One region of the Thermoanaerobacter sp. X514 genome, then DNA from elsewhere that is predicted to be linked to it. Evidence: a T-box and tRNA genes for the amino acid it is inferred to sense, from the RefSeq annotation. Region 1 holds a T-box; the other holds one or more tRNA genes.

Region 1 (8,156 bases):
AATCACCACCAAACTTTTTAAGGCATTCATCAGCAATCACCCAAGCGCATACCGCTTCTAATACACAGGCAGCAGCTTCTACAGCAGTTACATCAGACCTTTCATAGGCAGCTTTTACCTGTTTCTTTGAATTTATATCAATTGAATTAAGAGGTTTTAAAAGTGTAGGAATTGGCTTCATCGCAGCCTTTATAATTATAGGACTTCCATTTGAAATCCCGCCTTCAATTCCTCCTGCATTATTGGATTTTCTATAAAAACCTCTTTCTTTATCGTAGTATATTTCATCGTGAACTAAAGATCCAGGTCTTCTTGCTGCTTCAAATCCCAAGCCAAACTCTACTCCTTTTATAGCTTGTACACTCATGACATGATAAGCTAAAAGAGCATCCAGTTTCCTGTCCCATTGCACATGACTTCCCAATCCAATAGGCACACCTTCTATTATTATTTCTATTACACCACCTAAAGTATCTCCTTTTGATTTTGCCTCTTCAATAATCTTTGGCCACTCTTCTTCTACACTTATTCCACCTATTTCTAAAACTTTACTTTTTACGAATATATTTAACTCCTTGAGAAGTAATTTTGCGACGCTTCCTACTGCCACTCGCGCTGCTGTTTCTCGTGCACTGGAACGCTCCAAAACATTTCTTATATCCCTTTGATTATATTTTATTGCTCCTGAAAGGTCTGCATGACCAGGGCGAGGTCTTGTCATAGCTGGAACTATTTTACCCTTCCAATTTTCATAATCTTTGTTTATTATCTGTATAGCAAGAGGGGAACCAATTGTTTTCCCGTTGCTCACACCGCTTAAAACGTGGACTTTGTCCTCTTCAATTGCCATTCTTTTTCCTCTTCCATGTCCACCTTGTCTTCTTTTAAGCTCTTTATTTATAAAGTCTTCATCTATTAAAAGATTTGCAGGAAGACCTTCAATAACAGCAATTAATGCTTCTCCATGGGATTCACCTGCAGTAATATACCTCATACTTTTCCTCCTTACTTTGCTTCAACTTTTTTAATCTCATCTTCATAATTAGCTACTAAAAAGTACAAAATACTCACTACTATTCTTGCAATACCTGTTAAAATCATAAAAACTACATAACCAATTTGTGTATAAAGCCACATTCCAAACATAGGAGCAATAAAAGCAGCAATTTGGGTAATTAATGTAAAAACTGCTATGTAACTCATTTTTCCTGATGTAGGAGGTAAAAGTTCTAACAGCCAATTTAAAAGCAACATGTTATAACCTCCTACAGCTATACCCCCTAAAAAATCAAAAACAGCACCAACATAAAGGCTTTTAGTTGTAGCCCACATAAGAGGAATAAATCCTAGAAGCAATGCACTTAATGCAACAGTAAATCCGTTTCCTTTTTTGTTAGAAAGGTCAGCCCATTTATAAAAAGCTAAAATAGACCCAATCGAGGAAACAATAGTAAATATACTCATCCATCCGTTGTTAGCATGCAAAAAATTCACTTTATATACGGTAAATATAGGCCAAGCCATTATCCATGTAAAATAATATATAAAAGAAGTTATATTAAAATATATGAATTTTTTGGACTCCAACATGTTTTTAAAAGCTTCGTAAAAATTTGCGGGATTGGCTTCCTCCAAATCGCTTTCCACCACGTAAAACCTTGAAAAATAATAAGATTCTATTAATCCGAAAATAAATGCAATGGTAAATATTACTTGATAATTAATAGGAAATACTATATTATCAAGCAACCATCCTGTTACCAAAACTGTAATTGTTGCCACAATTGTCGTCCAAAAATTTCTGTCAGCGAAAACTTTACTTCTATATTCGTGAGGAATTAATTCACTCATAAAAGACTGCCAGCACATACCAACCGCCATAGAAGGTAAATTCATTACTCCTACTAATATGACTACAATCCACGGTTGGAACTCCTTATTAAAAAAGGGAGCAAGAGCAAGTAAAAAATAAAAAGCTCGTGCAATATAAAGAACAATATAAGCAAATTTATGAACATTCTTTAAGCTATTAATCAAGTAGGTCACAGGAATTACTCCAATTACCACCATAAGGGCGGGAAGAGAATTTAAAAGAGATACCTGAAAATCGTCGGCTCCTAATTTTATGGCATATATTCCAATAAAAGGGTTAACCATATTAAAGCCTATAGCCCATGCAAGACCATTTATCATATTCATTTTTATGTTGTATTTCAAATGCTTGTAAACCTCTAAGTTCTTTTTCATACCTCTCCCTCAAAATTGATATTTTAATTTTAGATTATCACGTTTTTTAAATTCTTTCAATAAACAATAAATCAAAATGCCCCTTAAAGGAGCATTTTGATTTTATAAAGCTTTTGTAGCGATTTCTTTAAGAATTTTTTCTATAAACTCACTTAAGGAAATAGCACCTAGATCCCCTTCTTTTCTTGACCTTAAAGATACTGTCCCTTGTTCTACTTCTTTATCCCCTACAATCAGCATATAGGGAATCTTTTGAAGTTGTGCCTCTCGTATTTTGTATCCTACTTTTTCATTTCTGTCGTCCAATTCAGCTCTTATGTCATTTTCCAACAGACGCCCATATACATTTTGGGCATAAGCATAGTGTTTATCAGATATAGGCAAAACTCTAACTTGTACTGGCGCCAGCCAAGTTGGGAAAGCCCCTGCAAAATGTTCAGTAAGAATTCCAATAAATCTTTCTATACTTCCGTAAATTACCCTGTGCAACATTATAGGTCTGTGTTTTTCTCCATCTGGGCCTATATACTCCAGTTCAAACCTTTCAGGCATCTGGAAATCTAATTGGATAGTTCCACATTGCCACGTACGACCTATGCTGTCTTTTAAATGAAAATCTATTTTGGGTCCGTAAAATGCACCATCCCCCTCATTAACTTTATATGGTAAATTCACGCGATTTAAAGCAGAAATCAAAGCATTTGTAGCCAATTCCCAGTCTTCATCAGACCCCATAGAATTTTCAGGACGTGTAGACAATTCAACAAAATACTCAAAGCCAAAAATTTTATAGAAATAATCCACTAAATTTATAACCCCTAAAATTTCATCTTCAACCTGCTCAGGAGTCATAAACAAGTGAGCATCATCCTGAGTAAAACTTCTTACTCTCATAAGCCCATGCAAAACTCCTGAGAGTTCATGTCTATGCACTAAACCCAATTCACAAAGTCTTAAGGGTAAATCTCTGTAACTGTGCATTGTAGACTTGTAAACAAGCATTGCTCCAGGACAATTCATAGGCTTTATTGCATAAGTCTCTCCGTCTATTTCAGTGAAATACATATTCTCTTTATAGTGGTCCCAGTGTCCTGACCTACGCCATAATTCTTCATTCAAAATTATAGGAGTTTTTATTTCCTGATAACCATGCTTTATATGTTCTTTTCGCCAAAAATCTTCTAAAATGTTTCTTATAATCATTCCCTTAGGATGGAAAAAAGGAAAACCTGGTCCTTCAGGGTGGATACTAAACAAATCTAACTCTTTCCCTAATTTTCTATGGTCTCTCTTTTTAGCTTCCTCTAACATATGTAAATATTGATCTAACATGCTTTTTTTAGGAAAGCTTATTCCATATATTCTTTGAAGCATTTTATTTTTTTCGTCGCCTTTCCAGTAGGCGCCAGCAACTGACAACAATTTAATAGTTTTTACCATGCCTGTTGACATAAGATGGGGCCCAGCACAAAGGTCAGTAAATTCTCCTTGCTTGTAAAAAGAAATTTCCTCCCCTTCTGGTATTTCTTCAATTAGCTCCACTTTATAAGGTTCACCTTTTTCCTCCATTAATTTTATTGCTTCATCCTTTGGAAGGACAAATCTTTCCAACTTATAATCTTCTTTTATAATTTTATTCATTTCCTGCTCTATAGCTTCAAAGTCTTCTGTAGTAAAAGGCCTATCTGTGTCGAAGTCATAGTAAAAGCCATTGTCTATAGCCGGACCAATTGCCAATTTCACATCTTTAAAAAGCCTTTTTACAGCTTGTGCTAAAATATGGGAAGAAGTGTGCCAATAAATTTTTTTTCCTTCTTCATCATCAAAAGTCAAAATTTCTAATTTTCCGTCCTCTTCAATTTTTGTATTAAGTTCCACTACTTTGCCATTAAACTTTCCACCGACGGCTTCTTTTGCTAATCTTTCACTTATACTTTTAGCTATTTCATAAACTGTCATACCCTTTTCAAATTCTCTTTGTGTGCCATCCTTTAATATTATAATCATTCAATTACCTCCTTTGTAAAATTTTTCTCTTAAATAAAAAACCTCTTACCCCGTAAAGAGGCAGAGGTTATCTGCGGTTCCACTCTTTTTTATACTCTGGTATTATATCGGAATAACCGTTCGGACTCATCATCCGCAGCTCCGGGGTGGTCTTCGATATTCAGAACATTTGAATGATCTCAGCCTATGTCATTCAATCTCTGTGATGTTCTTTAAATATCTACTTTCCCCCTCATTGCTTTAATATTTAATTTTTTAATCATTATATCTTCCTCTCGGACATTTGTCAATAATAACTTATAAAAATTGTATCACAATTGCTTGCAATACTCCTATTAGAAACCCTAAAACTCCCCCCATAATCTCTATCATATAAAGTTCACTGTGAGCAATTTTTATCACCACATCCTCCAATTTTTCTAATTTGAAGCTTTTTATTTTTTCCTCTACAATTTCTGATATTTTAAGTTTTGTTGAAATAATCTCTACCACTTCATTAGAAGGAGAATTTAAAAATACTTCTACTTCTCTATTTATAATATCACCAATGTAGTTTGATATCATCTCTTTTATAGCCTTGGGAAGAAAAGAAGGAAGCTTATTTTCTGTAACTTCTTTAACTTTTAAGTCCAAATTCGATAATAGAAACTTGCGATTTTCTTCTGTTAAAAGCCTGTCCCATAAATCATTAAAAGATAACAATTCTCTTTCCACAATTTCACCTATTGATTTAGCAATTTCATATTTTCTTTTAGGGATAAGTCCTTGTAATGTAATACCAAAAATTTTTACGGGTTTCAAAGGCTTAAATAGCATTTTAACGGCGACAAAATTCGTAAGCCATCCAATAGCCGCTCCTACAAAAGCTAAAAATAGCATCCTTATTAAAAATTGCATTCCACCACCTCTAAATTTTAAAAAATCACAAATATAATAATATCAGATTTTGACGAATTTTAAAACCCAGCTTTAAAAGCTGGGCTATTTTTCACATTTAATCTTTGAACACAATTCACAGCCATAACAAATTTCTACTTTGTCATTAAAAACTTTTTTAACCGTCTCTAGAATTTCATTATCTCTCATATTGTTAATAGAATGAAAAAATATTTTTTTAGGAGCAATGGTTATAAGCGTGCTCATCAAAGCATCTTCATCACTTATAACACCATCTTTTAATTCAGTAACTATTTCATTAATAAAATCATTAGATATTGGTTTGTTATTTTCATCATAAAGTTTAAATTTGCCATTTTTATCGACAATGATATTCAATATTTCAACTTTTGAATCCTGTAATTCGACGAAGTATTTAAGTAAACCTATAAACTCGTTGTACTCTTTTTTCATTAAAAATTCATCAACAGCTTTGTCTGTTACTTCGCTAAGTTCACCAATAAAATCCCTCAGTCTAAAGTTCACAAACCCTTCTAAGTCTATATAATCACTCTCTTTTAAAAAATCTCTTACCAATACAAAAATTTGCTCTTTTTTTGCTAATTTAAATGTCTCTTTATTCACATCATCTTCCAAAATATTGTAAGCGATTTTTTCTATTTCCTCCTTTTCATCTTCTGAAAAATAATGGTAATATTTATTGATTAATTTTTTTATTATCCGTTTGTCAATTTGGTTAACAATTATATCTGAAATAGCTTCCGCTATATAATTTCTTATTCTCGCAACATTGCTAAAGCCTTGTTTATCCTCCACTTTTAAGCTATAATAGGTAACTGAGCCACATACATTAGAATTTATCGCAATCTTTATACCATTTTCAGCTAAATTTTTTAAGCCATGTTTTAAATTTTCTCCATCTAGTTTTAAATCCTTTGAAACACCTATGGAAAATAGTTGCAATTTTCTCACTCCCTTCGTTAATAGTATATGTGTCTTTTTATCATTTTTATCTGTTTTAAATCAGTGGAATGATGGAACCAATGTCTTTTATTTGTTTAAAAGTAAGATAAACAATTTCAATTCCTTTTTTATTTAAAAATTCAATAATTTTTTCATAATTTTTATGTGAATTGAATACACCAGTTACTGCTAATTTTTTCTCTCCTATAAGCCCCATTGCACCGCCAATAAACCCGTATTCAAAACCCTTTAAAAAAACACCTCCGGGTTCTATCAAAAGCGCTTCAAAACCATTGCTAACTGCTACCTCAAATATTCCTTTGTCTGAAGTTATAAAGCTATTATCATCTATGATTGCCATATTACATTTTGTATAACCTTGCTTTACATTTAAAAACTTGACACCTTTTTTTTCTAAGGACTCTCTTAAAACAGGATCTGTGTACTTGAAATTGTGAAAAGCTGTGTTTCCCAATCTTGCTACATTATATGCGATATCATAAGGATAGTTACGTTTCAAAAAAGTTTGTCCTATTTTTACTTTTAAACCTATTAATTTCAATTTGCGTATAAACTCTGGTGTCACATTGGGAGCTACAATGATTTCTCTGTCTCCTAAGGGATGCAAAAGTATATCGGGATGAAAAGAAATGGCATCGTATAAATCTGCACATTTTTCAGTATATAAGACTTTTATCCCTAACTTAGACAAACTATCTCCAATTTCCCTCTCTCTTCCATCAATTACAACCCATTTAAAATTGCCATGGGGAACAAAGGGATTAGACATTTTTTCACCTCTTTTATACAAAGATAGGGCATACTGTTGTATGCCCTTAACCTTTTCTTTAACCTTTTCTTCTATCTTTTAAATAACAACTTCCATCCATTGTCTTTAATTTCTTTTTCAATTCAGCAGCTACTGCACTTATTTCCAAATCATTTTTAAAATCTCTAAATTCATTTGTGACAATAGCAATAGAAATTGATACCAGTGGAAACATCATCTTTTCGCCAGTCCTACCAATTGTCTCTATGTAACCCCGTTTTCTATCTTCATCGTCATATAAATACTTTATTTCCTCATCAAAGCGAGAAATTATATACTTACACATCTCTTCAGCTTTATCAGGAGTAGTAATTATCACAAAATCATCTCCACCTATGTGTCCCAAAAAATCTCTTTCATTTCCAATCAGATTTACAGCATCTGATAAAATTTTGGCTGTAAGTTTTATTACATTATCTCCTCTTAGAAAACCATAGTAATCATTATAAGACTTAAAATTGTCCAAATCAATATACAAAATGGCATAAGGCTTGTTTTCTTTAATTCGCCTTTTTATTTCTTCTTTAATGTCAATATTTCCTCTAAGACCAGTAAGAGGGTTGGCCATTCTGTTGTGTTCTATCCGCTGAAACAAATTATTGACTTTAAACAGAAGTTCTTTGTCATTAAAAGGTTTCACTAAATAATCATCTGCACCCAATTCCAACCCTTTAATTTTTTCTTCAAAATTGTCCTGTGAAGTCAAAAGTATTATAGGAAGCATCAAATTTTCTTCTTCTTTCCTCAAAATTCTTAAAAGGTCAAAGCCAGTCATGCCTGGCATAACTATATCTAATATTACCATATCAGGTAGTTTATTCTTGTATATTTGTAAAGCCTCTTCTCCATCTTTAGCCTCTAGCACCCCATACCCAGCATTTTCTAAAATATCTTTCAAAATTTTCCTTGTAAGTTTGTTATCATCGACAATAAGAATGTTTCTCCCCTTCACAATGCTTCCTCCACAAAAAAACATTTAACAACCCCATAATATTATATAAAAATTTTGGCAAAAAAACTACTACTTTAGCAAATTAAATTTAAATTAAAAATGAAAAAATTTTACATAAAATTTTATGCAGTTTCTTCAAAGAAAAGAGAGTAATATTTTGAAATTTTTTCTTCCAATGTGTCCATACTTATAAAACGAGCCTCTCTTATTGCCTCTTTTCCATCCACATAAACTATTACAGTAGGAACAGTAAAAACAGAA
Region 2 (8,156 bases), 1.1 Mb from region 1:
GCAGACTTTTCTCCGTAATAGGACCAGCTGAGCAAGGTTGAAAACGCGAAAAGCAGTATACCTATAGCCACTATAATGCCGCCCGGTCCTGGGAGCCCCTTGTTAAACGCTGCGGTGGTCAACGCAGCGCCGGTAAGTTGCTTGCCAGCCGCATCCACCTCGGCCCATACACCAGTGGTGAGTATTGCAAGGGCAGTTAGCGAGCATATAACGATGGTATCCATGAAAACCTCGAAAATTCCCCACAGACCCTGGCGGACCGGATGGTCAGTGGTAGCCGCAGCATGGGCTATGGGAGCGCTACCCAAACCGGCTTCGTTAGAAAAAATACCCCTGGCCACACCATAGCGCATCGCCATCATAACTGTAGCGCCGGCAAATCCACCAGCGGCAGCCGATCCCGTGAAGGCCTGATTTATTATCATACCGATGGCTGAGGGTAGTTTTGATATATTCAATAAAATTATTATTAGAGCTCCAATAATATAAAAAGCAGCCATAAAGGGCACCAGTTTTTCAGTAACTGCAGCTAGCCTCTTTAAACCTCCAAGGATTACAAGGGCGGTCAATATTGCAAGGGCTACACCGGTATATAACTTCGGGACCCCGAAAGTCGTTTCAAGAGAAGCAGCTACCGAATTGGCCTGAACCATATTGCCTATACCAAAAGCAGCTAGTGCACCGAACATGGCAAAAAGCACCGCTAACCATTTCTGTTTAAGCCCCTTCTCCAGATAATACATAGGCCCACCGGCAAAACTTCCGTCGGGTTTTCTGTCTCTAAAATGAACCGCCAGCACGACTTCACTGAATTTGGTTGCCATGCCGACGAGAGCAGCGATGAGCATCCAAAAAATAGCTCCCGGTCCGCCAAGTGCAATAGCCGTAGCGACACCCGCGATATTGCCGGTTCCAACCGTCGCCGCCAGAGCCGTTGCCAGAGCCTGAAAGGGAGTTATTTCTCCTTCTCCCTTCTGGGACTTTTCAAACATTTTAAACAACGTGTTTTTCATTACATAAGGGAATTTTCTAATCTGTATGAATCCCAGACCTATGGTAAGTATAAGGCCCGTTCCAACGATAAGAATAAGCATAGGTGGACCCCATACTATACCATTGACAGTACTATTGATTTCCAATAATTTGTCCATAATATAACCCCTCTAAACACTCAATTTTTATAAATTTCTTAATTATAAACAAAATTTAACCTAATATTCCCTCTTTCAAAATACATTCATTAGAGATTACAAAACCCCAAAATCCTCACAAATTAAGGGGTTCTGCTATGTATTTTTAAAGGAATTCCTCCTTTTTTGTCGAATTCTTATAATGGAGGAAATCCTTTGAAAACAAAGCTAAACAATTAACGTCCAATTACGATGGACACCCTTGCCTTTGGCTAATGGTTCCCACCGCCATGGCCATAGCGGACTTTCACCGCCTAGCTATCGCCCATGCCGGGCGCACTTAAAAAGCCTTCCCTGCGGCAGGCTTTTTATCTATTTTGCTACCCCTTCTCTTCTGTTCTTTCCTGTAAGCACTCCATATGTTTGAAGTATTAATAGTATAGCCAGGATAAACAGCAGGACGGCAAATAACACCAGTATATAGTTACCAGAAGCAATATTAGATTGAATCAGAAGTACAAGGGCTGTCAAAGTAACTATAAACATAAATATCATAGGGATAATGAGCATTTTATTGTTCCTACCTGCATTGGCAAGCCATGCAGCCACTGCCAGCAGTGCTACCGCTGCGAGGAGCTGGTTAGCCGCACCAAATATAGGCCATATAGCCTTCCAGCTTGTAAATGCAAGTACAATAGAAATAACCACAGTGATTACAGATGCCACATACCTGTCACTAAAGAATTTAGCCACAGGGTTAGAAGATGCCACTGTCTCTCCAGACTCCGATATATTTTCAAAAAACTCCTGGAAGGCAAACCTGCCGAGCCTTGTGGCTGTATCCAGCGTGGTCATGGCAAATGCAGACACAGCAAGGGCAGCAAAGGTCTTTCCTACAACCTGATTTATACCAAAGCTGGCCATGAATGTACCTAATCCATCAGCAAACACATTGGTTGGACCAAACTTAATAAGCTCTGCAAACTTATCTTGAGTAAGATACGCTGCGGTAATTATAGAAATTATGGCTAAGGTGCTCTCTATAAGCATAGAGCCATAGCCTATTAACTTAGCATCCCCTTCTTTGTCCAGCTGTTTTGCTGTGGTGCCGGAGGCCACCAGTGAGTGGAAACCGGATATGGCACCGCATGCTATGGTAATGAACAGCATCGGGAAGAGATACTGCGTACCAACCTTAAAGCTTGTAAACGCTGGAAGTTGAATCCTCGGGTTATAAAGCAGTATACCAACAACACCGCCAATCATCATTCCATAGAGAAGGAAAGAGTTCAAGTAATCCCTTGGCTGCAGGAGTATCCATACAGGCATAACTGATGCAGCTACTATATACACGGCAAGGATGATTATCCATGTGGTCTTAGGCAATGATAACGGGGCTATATAACCTATCCATATAGATAACGCCAAAGCCGCCACACCCAACACGGTACTCAAGCCAAGTGGTGCATTCCTTCTGCATACAGCAAATCCAAATACCACGGCAAATAGTATAAAAAGCAGTGAAGCAGTGGCTGCCTGGGGTGTAGAGACAAAAGTATCAGCCACTATGTTTGTAAAGGCTGCAACTATGAGTACCAGTGTCGACCAGGAAAACAAAAGAAACAACCTCTTTGCTGTCAAGCCAACATTTGCTTGTATGATATCACCTATGGACTTGCCCTTATGCCTCAATGATGCAAGAAGTGAACCAAAATCATGGGCTCCACCTAGGAATATACCGCCTAAAAGAATCCAGAGTGTTGCTGGTACCCATCCAAATATAGCGGCTTGTATAGGTCCGTTTATAGGACCGGCACCGGCTATGGATGCAAAGTGATGGCCCAGAAGGACAGGTGCCTTTGCAGGGACATAGTCCACGCCATCATACATGGTGTGTGCAGGGGTATTATTGTCTGGCTGCAAACCCCACTGTTTTGCAAGCCAGCCTCCGTAAAAGATATAAGCAAGTACAAAAAGAATAATAGCACTTATCAGTAAAATTATTGCACTCATTTAAATGTTACCTCCCTTTTATTTATAATTGGGCTTTGGCATAGGAATCATAAAATCCTTTATCACCTCTCTTCCCTTCCTGTTTGCCACCACCCTATTGGAAGCAATGTCAACGCCTACAAGTCTTATTTCTCCCCAGCCTTTTATTCCAAATGTGAAGTATCTTGTATACCTGTAATCTTTAATAAATTTCTCCACATTCCTGTTAATGCCTCTATCAGTTACCATTACTCCGGTCAATATGGTGCACATATGCTCCGTATGAGGTTTAATGAGGACTTCAACCTGCTCTTTCAACCATGTGCCAAACTCTGCTGCATCATCAAGTTTTAGATTTTCATAATATTTCACGAGCCTATACTCATGGGTCTCGTATGCATCCAGCACATCTATCAAAAAGTACCTCTCATTCCTCATATGAAACTCTGCATATATATCCAGAAATCTACCGTTTAATTCATAGTCTCTATACACGTCATAGTAAACACTATGTTTCTTTTCCAATAAATCTAAATATTCTTCCTTAACCATTTATATGCACCCCGCAAGATTATTATCTTCTTTATGTATATAGTCTACATAGTTATAGAAATTCCTTCATTATTTTAAAATAAAATTCGGTTTAACCTATTGTCCCTATAGCAAAATCACTTCTCTTTCTTTTTTTTATTAAAACTTTTTTATAAAATGTAATCGTATTTAAAGCTCTAATATCCATATTTTAAAACCTAATCATGATAAACCGTAATATCAATTGCTGCATGGTTACGTTATCATTATAGCACATATTCCGATAGTGTCAAGATACTTTTAGGATAATTTTACACTATGATAAAAAACAGCTATCTAAAAAGATAACTGTTTTTCTCATGACTGGTGACCCATCCGCGACTCGAACGCGGGACACCCTGCTTAAAAGGCAGGTGCTCTACCTCCTGAGCTAATGGGTCATATGGTGGAGGGAGATGGATTCGAACCATCGAAGGCGATAGCCAACAGATTTACAGTCTGCCCCCTTTGGCCACTTGGGTATCCCTCCACATTTTTAAGACAATAAAAAGTTTTACTCTAAAACTTTAAGAAAAACCACGTAGCTTATTTTATCATATAGAGCCCTATTTGTAAAGGGCTTTTATGCAACTATTTTTATGTTAAAATATGTGAATGATTCTATAATTTGATTTACTCCTTTCATTAAATTAGCAACAAAGGGCTTTCATCTGGATAAATTTAAAGATGAAAGCCCTTTGATATTTTACTCAACCTCTATCTTTTTGCTATTCTCCCACAAACCGTGTATATTGCAGTAACTTGCCGCATAGATTGTCCCTGATTTTTCAACTTTAAACTTTATTGTCAAGTCGGGTTCTGTAAACACTCCATACTCTCCGTGAGATGTGAAATTGTAATTACCTATCTCAACAGGGAATTTATCTCCTTCACCATGAAAATACACTTTAATCCATTTGATGTGATGTTCTAGCGTATTTGGATGTGGAATTTCTTCTCCTATATTGACTCTTAATTCAACTACCTCTTCTTTTTTGACCTTGTCAGAGATATGTATGACAGGAACGTGTTTTTCTCCTTTCCAATCTCCACTTTGATATAATGAACCAAATTTCTCCATAAATATCCTCCTCACTTTTTATTATTTTTTATTCATCATATCCATGTCTTCTTTTAAGTTCTCTAAATCTTCTTCGTGCTCTATCTCATCTTCTAATATCTCTAAAATTAAATGATATGTCACAGGATCAACATCTTTAAGTTCTGACAACATTTTGTTGTAAACTTCTATAGCACATTGTTCTCCTTTTATATTTTGCTCCAAAATAACTTTAACTTCAGGATTGTCTGGCGTATCATAACCGCAATTGGTAAGCTTATACCAATCCTCTGGTTTTAATATAGGTGTTCCACCTAATTGAATGATGCGCTCTGCCAACTTCTCAGCATGGCTTAATTCCTCTCCTGCATGCTCACTTAGTTCAGCAGCTACTGCTCCACTCATTGGCCCTCTTACAACTTTTGCCCCAATCCAATACTGATAATAAGCCAACCATTCATCAGCTAATGCTTTGTTTAAAAATTCAATTATCTTGTCAACCTCTTTTCCCACTATCTCTCTTCCCTTTGTTCCCATATAAACTCTCCTTCCCACATATTTTTAGTTTATTCTTTTATCTTTAGCTTGTGTAAACTGAATTTAAAGCTATCTTCAAATACCGTCTATTTATATTGATACAGCATTTTTTTCTACTACATCCTTGTTTTTCATTATACCACAACTTTATCCCAAAGTCAAAAAGCTCTAAAAATTTTATATTTAACATATATTTAACAAAAAATTATAAACTAACTATTTTCTTTTAAAAGAAAGTCATAAATAATAGTCTTCAAAGTATAAAGTACTAATAATAGATGAAGTAGGTTACTTACCAATAGACACAGATACTTCAAATATATTTTTTCAGCTAATATCTAAAAGGTATGAAAAACATAGTACTATTATTACAACTAATATGCCCTTTTCTAATTGGGCAGAAGTATTTGGATCAGCAACAATAACTAATGCAATATTGGATAGATTACTTCATCATTCGCATGTTATATCAATAAAAGGGCCTTCATATAGATTAAAGTCATAAGTTGAATATTTTAACAGTTCTTCGAATGTATCTTAGTACATTTTTTGTACAAAATTATATTCCACTTTTTGTACAAAAATATATTGACTTTTACACTTCTTCTCAGAATAGCACCTTTGAGCCGGCATGGCATTGCCCTTCTTTGCTTCATGCTTGCTATTTGGGGTTGTGGTTTGACCTCGCAGAAGGCAGAATAATAAGAAGATGTGCACACAATTATTGTGAGAGGCTGTTTTATGCTGATAAACCCAATAAGCGCTTTTGCAGTGAGGAATGTCGAAATAAAGCAAACCGCTTAACGCACTATTACAGGCAAAAAGAAAAAGCCTCCTCATAGAGGCCCGGAATTCCTTTTGCTCTACAGGAGGGAAAAGTCCGCTGCAATTTCAAATGCTGCAAAGCAACTTTGAAACATTTACATCATCAGATTGCAGCGTTTTTGCAGCGAAAACAAGAAAAAACCCATCGATTCACTTTACCGATGGGCTTGGAAACCTTGATTTAACTGGAGCTGGCAGTGGGATTCGAACCCACGACCTGTTGATTACGAATCAACTGCTCTGCCACTGAGCTACGCCAGCAATAACTAAAACCTCCATAAAAAAATTATGGTGCCTCGAAGTGGAATCGAACCACTGACACAGGGATTTTCAGTCCCTTGCTCTACCTACTGAGCTATCGAGGCATAACATAATGGCGACCCAAAAGGGACTTGAACCCTCGACCTCCAGCGTGACAGGCTGGCGCTCTAACCAACTGAGCTATTGGGCCGCATTATTATTTAATTTTATTGAAATGGTGGGCCTTCAGGGATTTGAACCCCGGACCAATCGGTTATGAGCCGACCGCTCTGCCAGCTGAGCTAAAGGCCCATATTTATTTGGTGACCCCGACGGGATTCGAACCCATGTTGCCGCCGTGAAAGGGCGGTGTCTTAACCACTTGACCACGGGGCCACGATTTGGCTCCTCAGGTAGGACTCGAACCTACAGCCTACCGGTTAACAGCCGGTTGCTCCACCATTGAGCTACTGAGGAATATTTTAATTCCGGCAGCGACCTACTCTCCCGCGAAAGCAGTACCATCGGCGCTGGAGGGCTTAACTAGCACCCCAGCCGGTCTTGCGACCGTCTGGGGGCCCCTTGTGGACCGTGTTCGGAATGGGAACGGGTGTTTCCCCTCCGCTATCGCCACCGGAAATCTAGACCCTCAAAACTGCACAAAGCCTTCTCGGTCAAGTCCTCGACTGATTAGTACCGGTCAGCTAAGAGTGTTTCCACTCTTACACCCCCGGCCTATCTACCTCGTGGTCTTCGAGGTGTCTTACCCCTCTCGGATGGGAAACCTAATCTTGAGGCGGGCTTCACGCTTAGATGCTTTCAGCGTTTATCCCTTCCGAACTTGGCTACCCAGCTGTGCACCTGGCGGTGCAACTGGTACACCATCGGTTCGTCCACCCCGGTCCTCTCGTACTAGGGGCAGTGCCTCTCAAGTTTCCTACGCCCGCGACGGATAGGGACCGAACTGTCTCACGACGTTCTGAACCCAGCTCGCGTACCGCTTTAATGGGCGAACAGCCCAACCCTTGGGACCTACTTCAGCCCCAGGATGCGATGAGCCGACATCGAGGTGCCAAACCTCCCCGTCGATGTGGACTCTTGGGGGAGATCAGCCTGTTATCCCCGGGGTAGCTTTTATCCGTTGAGCGACGGCGTTCCCACTCACTGCCGCCGGATCACTAAGCCCGACTTTCGTCCCTGCTCGAGATGTCTCTCTCGCAGTCAGGCTACCTTCTGCCTTTGCACTCTTTCGCGCGATTCCCGTCCGCGCTGAGGTAACCTTTGGGCGCCTCCGTTACCCTTTAGGAGGCGACCGCCCCAGTCAAACTGCCCACCTGCCATTGTCCCTACGCCGGTTTCACGGCTATAGGTTAGAATTCCGGTAATCCCAGGGTGGTATCCCAACGTCGACTCCAGTAAGGCTGGCGCCCTACCTTCTCTGTCTCCCACCTATCCTGTACAAGAATTACCAAAATCCAGTGACAGGCTACAGTAAAGCTCCACGGGGTCTTTCTGTCCAATCGCGGGTAACTCGCATCTTCACGAGTACTACAATTTCACCGGGCCCCTCATCAAGACAGCGCCCAAGTCGTTACGCCTTTCGTGCGGGTCGGAACTTACCCGACAAGGAATTTCGCTACCTTAGGACCGTTATAGTTACGGCCGCCGTTCACTGGGGCTTCGGTTCAGTGCTCTCACACTTCCCCTTAACCTTCCAGCACCGGGCAGGCGTCAGCCCCTATACTTCGTCTTCCGACTTAGCAGAGACCTGTGTTTTTGGTAAACAGTCGCTTGGGCCTCTT

What was found. The T-box of region 1 lies ahead of thrS (threonine--tRNA ligase). A T-box ahead of a tRNA ligase gene usually reads a tRNA of that ligase, here a tRNA-Thr.
Region 2: it has a tRNA-Thr gene. The T-box ahead of thrS (threonine--tRNA ligase) is inferred to sense a tRNA for this amino acid. The anticodon was not compared.

Annotation. Positions count from the first base shown of each region.
Region 1 covers NC_010320.1:2,067,056-2,075,211, forward strand. Annotated here, with positions in the region: gene TETH514_RS10320 (chorismate synthase) at 1-994, opposite strand, end outside; gene TETH514_RS10325 (MFS transporter) at 1,006-2,247, opposite strand; gene thrS (threonine--tRNA ligase) at 2,350-4,254, opposite strand; T-box leader at 4,308-4,499, opposite strand; gene TETH514_RS10335 (DUF445 domain-containing protein) at 4,552-5,151, opposite strand; gene ytxC (putative sporulation protein YtxC) at 5,236-6,114, opposite strand; gene TETH514_RS10345 (DUF6873 family GME fold protein) at 6,170-6,904, opposite strand; gene TETH514_RS10350 (response regulator) at 6,963-7,919, opposite strand; gene TETH514_RS10355 (thioredoxin family protein) at 8,018-8,156, opposite strand, start outside.
Region 2 covers NC_010320.1:928,169-936,324, reverse strand. Annotated here, with positions in the region: gene TETH514_RS04660 (sodium:alanine symporter family protein) at 1-1,151, opposite strand, end outside; gene TETH514_RS04655 (carbon starvation protein A) at 1,503-3,143, opposite strand; gene TETH514_RS04650 (hypothetical protein) at 3,162-3,674, opposite strand; tRNA gene TETH514_RS04645 (tRNA-Lys) at 4,018-4,093, opposite strand; tRNA gene TETH514_RS04640 (tRNA-Tyr) at 4,097-4,182, opposite strand; gene TETH514_RS04635 (class II SORL domain-containing protein) at 4,399-4,773, opposite strand; gene TETH514_RS04630 (ferritin-like domain-containing protein) at 4,795-5,289, opposite strand; partial or broken gene TETH514_RS12250 (ATP-binding protein) at 5,543-5,794, shown strand; gene TETH514_RS13135 (CGNR zinc finger domain-containing protein) at 5,820-6,131, shown strand; tRNA gene TETH514_RS04625 (tRNA-Thr) at 6,301-6,375, opposite strand; tRNA gene TETH514_RS04620 (tRNA-Phe) at 6,404-6,479, opposite strand; tRNA gene TETH514_RS04615 (tRNA-Asp) at 6,489-6,565, opposite strand; tRNA gene TETH514_RS04610 (tRNA-Ile) at 6,591-6,666, opposite strand; tRNA gene TETH514_RS04605 (tRNA-Glu) at 6,676-6,750, opposite strand; tRNA gene TETH514_RS04600 (tRNA-Asn) at 6,757-6,831, opposite strand; rRNA gene rrf (5S ribosomal RNA) at 6,841-6,992, opposite strand; rRNA gene TETH514_RS04590 (23S ribosomal RNA) at 7,025-8,156, opposite strand, start outside.